2 regions of the Alteromonas sp. M12 genome follow, and region 2 is predicted to be linked to the other one. Evidence: predicted binding sites of a transcription regulator. Region 2 holds the regulator's gene; the other holds the start of a gene.
The links. Region 2 encodes FNR, which switches genes on or off when oxygen is low (the NO sensors DNR and NnrR bind a similar motif). Its sites were predicted from a motif close to TTGATCTAGATCAA; they were not measured.

Region 1: VUI23_RS20150 (OmpW family outer membrane protein) is a predicted target of FNR. The motif match lies at 1,158-1,171, and genes of this name have one in related genera.

What each region holds. Positions count from the first base shown of each region.
Region 1 is NZ_CP144164.1:4,700,299-4,702,714, reverse strand. It holds gene VUI23_RS20155 (response regulator) at 1-235, opposite strand, end outside; gene VUI23_RS20150 (OmpW family outer membrane protein) at 439-1,089, opposite strand; gene VUI23_RS20145 (MipA/OmpV family protein) at 1,266-2,132, opposite strand; gene accC (acetyl-CoA carboxylase biotin carboxylase subunit) at 2,325-2,416, opposite strand, start outside.
Region 2 is NZ_CP144164.1:2,538,029-2,540,444, reverse strand. It holds gene uspE (universal stress protein UspE) at 78-1,010, opposite strand; gene fnr (fumarate/nitrate reduction transcriptional regulator Fnr) at 1,125-1,862, opposite strand; gene VUI23_RS10815 (sulfite exporter TauE/SafE family protein) at 1,888-2,416, opposite strand, start outside.

The sequences.
Region 1 (2,416 bases), 2.2 Mb from region 2:
TTAATATCAGTGTTGGAATCGGGTTTTTTTGTTTGCGGATTTTATCAAGTAAGGTTAACCCATCCATATCCGGCAATCCAAGGTCAAGAATCATTAAATTGCAATCGTCTGAGTTTAGCGCGGCTATCGCGTCTTTGCCGTTGAACACACAATTAACGGCATAGCCTTGGGTTCGCAATGATTTGCTTAAGGCTTCCGATAACGCGTGGTCGTCTTCTACTAATAAAATACGCATAATAATTGATTCTTTTTCATTTACAGCAATCGGTTGGGAAATTGACAATAGGTTAAGTCAGTTACAAATTGCATATTGATCTTCCCTATCATTATAGAAAGTTTACCTTAAAATAGTATTAACGCAGATAAATAGACGACAGAATTTTTAGCCAAAAAAAACGGGCACTTCAGTGCCCGTTTTGATCGTCGTTTGGGGTTGGTTTAAAATTTATAACCAACAGTCAGTGAATAAACAAATGGGTCAATATCCACATCCACTGTTCCAGCAGTCCCATTATTAGTAAATGTTGCTTCAGTGCTGATATCTATATAGCGCGCTGAAGCGTTAACAAACCAATTGTCGTCCAACATGTAATCAAAGCCGATTTGTGCAGACAAACCAACAGAGTCATCTAACTCTAAGTCACTAAAGCCCGCTTCTTGATTGGCTGCGGTGAAATCTTCACTGAAGAAAATAGTGTAGTTAACACCTAAACCAACATAAGGCTGAAATGCACTATCGGCATCTAAGAAGTGGTAATTAGCTGAGATAGTTGGCGGTAAGTGTTTTGTTGAGCCTAATGCGCCCACTGTGTCTAAACCAATATCATGTTCAAAAGGCGTTGCTGCTAGTACTTCAATCGCCCAATTGGGTGACAAGAAATACGCAAAATTTAATCCTAACTGAGTGTTGTTATCTACATTCACGCCAACACCAACATCCGTGCTACCGATAAAAACATTACTGCTTGATTCATCTGGTGCAACAGTGGTTACACCGGCACGTAAAATCATATCACCGGTTGTGTAGGCTTGTGCATTAGTAGCGCCAAGAGCGATAGCTACAGCAAGATAGACTGCTAGTTTTTTCATGTGTTTCTCCATCGAAATATGTGTTTAAGTTTGATGGGGAAAGCTTACGGCATTGAATTTTTCTGATATTGATCTGGCTCAACCAAAAACGCTCGAAACATTGATGTAAATCAAAGTTTTATAATACATGCCTCAAGAATAGCTGAATTGCACAATGGGAATGTATTTTGCGCCTTTTAGTTTTGATATTCGCTGCTTTTTTTAATCTGCCAAATTACACCTGCTCCAAAAGCATAATTATTTTTATCCACTAATAAGGGGCTTTCGAGGTTGGCGGCTGCATTATGGAAATGATAGGTCGCACTCATAAACATGCGAACAGTAGGGGTCACATTGAACATGTAGCCGGTAGAGAGTTCCAGACCCAAATAGCCTTGTTTTGCATCGTATGCAGGCCGCTGTTGGGTGGCGAATTGGCTATCAACTTGGTAAAAATAGTCGTGCAGTTTTTCTGTGCCCCAACTAGGAGATACACTAATTCTAAAGCGATCTTCGGATTGCAATGCGCCAATGTATTGGTAGGTCAATTCTGGGTTCAACACATATCCTCGGTGGGATAATGATGAAAAATCAGTTGAGAATACCGCGCGACTTTGTACTTTTAATTGGATTTGCTGAAGACCAGTGGCTTTTTTACCGCTTTCGAAAAGCTTAAGACGAATTTGTGGGCCTACCTCGAAGACAAAATCCAGATCGGGCATACCGGCGCGCACTGAGTCGTCACTGGAGTCTGCGCTAAAAGCAGCATCAATAGACAAATCTATTTCTATCCAATCCTTTTCCACCGCAACCGCACGTATAACGCTATTTTCGCCTATTCTGAAAATATCGCCGCGATAAATAAAAAAAGGGACTACAAACCCATTGTTGTGATTCTTAGCTGCGCCTGGATATTCTGGGGTGCTAAATCCAGCACCGACGATACCTGCCTCCCAAAGTGGTTTTTTGGTGTGTTCATCGTCCATAGTGGTATCGATTTGAGCTAGGCAAGGAAGGCAAATAAGCGCCAGAAAAGGCAATAAGAGGCTTGGTGTTAGATTCACAAAAATACCGTTCGAATACATATAGTATCGAAAACTTACTACAGTAAATGGAATGAGCTCAAGTTTAATATTTTAAAAGTCGTTGAAGCAGTACAGAGATAGCAATACGGACACGAAAAATTATTGAATAGCAGGGAGAGGAATAATCAGGGCCTACCTAATTTAGACTAGATAGGCCCTTTACGTCATAGATTATGCGAGTTTAAGCTTTTTCTCTAAATAGTGGATGTTTGTACCACCGTTAAAGAAGTTTTCATCTGCCATAATGCTTTGCTGTAGGGAAA
Region 2 (2,416 bases):
TGTCCTCATAAAGGACATAAACACCCTAAATTTAAATGTTTGCAGTCATTTTCTAAGAATCACAAGGTTATGTAAGGTTAATGTTTAAGAGGACACTCAAAGCCTTCTGGTTTAATTGCTAAAACGTCACAATTGAGTGAATCTATTGTATGTTCAGCCGTGTTACCGATAAGGGCGGCTGTAATACCGGTGCGACCTACAGTACCGATAACCACTAACTCTGCGTCGATAGCTTTTGCCACTGAAGGAATGACATCCTCAGGCAAACCTTCACTAAGATGCTGATTTTCTTGTGGGATATTGAATTCTTGAGCGTGCTCAAGCATACATTTGGCGTGGTGTTGTTTAACTGACTCTGTATAGCCAACCGGATCGAACTCTGGTATTTCGATGGCAATATTAACCGGTGTACCTGGGTAAGAATTAACCAAGTTTACATGTCCTTCCAGTAAATCAGCCATCAATCCAGCGGTTTTAGTGATTAACTTGTTTAAGCTATGATGTTCTTCATCTTCACTGCCCACATCTACCGCAGCTAAAATATTGCCATTAATAGGCCAATCATGTTCTTTAACAAGTAAAACTGGAACCGGTGATTTACGTAGGATATGCCAATCAGTCGGGGTGAATATCACTGACTTTAGGGTGTCATGCTCGTGGGTTCCTTTGACGATTAAATCATAGCTGTGATCAATCACTTCGAACAATACACTTTCATATGGCCGATTATGCCAGACCACTTTTATATCTACTGAAATAGATGAGTTAGCCGCTAGGGGTTCAACTATATTGGCAAGCCAATCGGTTTTGTCATCCACCACAGCTTGGCGCATCGTTTCTCTTTCATCCACGGTGAGCATAGTGGTCATTTCATAAGAGAAATCATATATGGAGAGAAACGCGGTAATACTAGCGCCGGTTTTTTCTGCCAATAAAAGCGCTCTTCTAAACGCTTTTTGATCTTCTGAAGTTGGGTCTACAACAGCTAGTATTTTGTTAAATACGGACATAAATTAATTCCCTTCAAACGTTTACACTACGTATATTAAGTGTATGGCTACTTTAGCTAGTTTGCCAATTAACAGACTAATTGTTTTGACCTGAATCAATTTAAATTAAAAGACTTAACCGCAGGCTTGTTTATTTAAAACGTGTTCACCAAGTTTCTCTCTAAGTACCGCCAAATTGAGAATTTGTATAAATTTCCCATCAACTTTGATGATATTTTCTTTTTGAAAACGGGTGAGTAAACGACTCACGGTTTCAACAGTTAAACCAAGGTGATTACCAATTTCGTTTCGGGTCATGGTTAAATTAAATTCTAATTCAGAAAAACCGCGAGAGCGAAAACGATCTGATAGATTAATTAGGAAGTGGGCAAGACGTTCTTCTGCTGTGCGCTTGTTTAATAACATCATGAGACTGTGATCTTGGTTTATTTCTGTGCTCATAATTTTAAGCATTTCTTTGCGCAGTGTAGGAAGTTGTGCGCTCATAATATCTAACTTGTCGTAAGGTAACTCACAAACCATGGAGGTTTCCATCGCTTGATTATAACTTTGATATTTTTCAGAAAATAGTCCATCAAAGCCGACAATATCACCGGGAAAATGAAACCCTGTAATTTGTTGTTCGCCATCGGGAGAGGTTATGTAAGATTTAAATGAGCCCGTTCTTACTGCAAACAGCGACGTAAATTTTTGCCCAGGAATAGTTAATTGATCATTTTTATGCAAAGGGCGCTTGCGTTCTATGATTTCGTCCAAACTCTCCATTTCAGTCTGATTCAGAGCCACCGGTATACATAGGTGATTAAAACTGCAGTTTTGACAGCGAATACTGAACTTGTTCGGATCTGACATTAGTTAATTCCAATTAATTCATTAGTTACCAATTATGAATCCCTTGGTAACATAAAATCAAGCCAAATAAGCATAATAAGACTGCAACGCTTCGTTTTACCACTGGTTGGGTCAACCATCCTCTTATTTGGCTGGCGCTGGCTCCCATTGCTAACATGATGGGCAAAGTTCCCAAGCCAAAGCAAAACATGGTGATAGCACCTTGTACCGCACTGCCGGTGGAAACACTCCATGTTAACGTCGAATAAACCAATCCACAGGGCAACCAGCCCCAGATTAGGCCATAGGGTACAGCATAGATTGGGTGTTTAAAGGGAATGAAACGCTTTGATATGGGACTAATTATACGCCAAAAAATAGCGCCAACTTTTTCTACTTTAACCAGTAGTTTTGACCACTGTCCCACATATAATCCAAGCAGAACCATAAATACTCCGCCAAAAAGAGTCAGTGCTTGAGGATTGATAAAGGATTTTGTGGTGACGATCTGACCCAACAGCCCAGCGATTGCGCCAGCGAAACTATAAGATAAAATGCGGCCTGAATTATAGGCA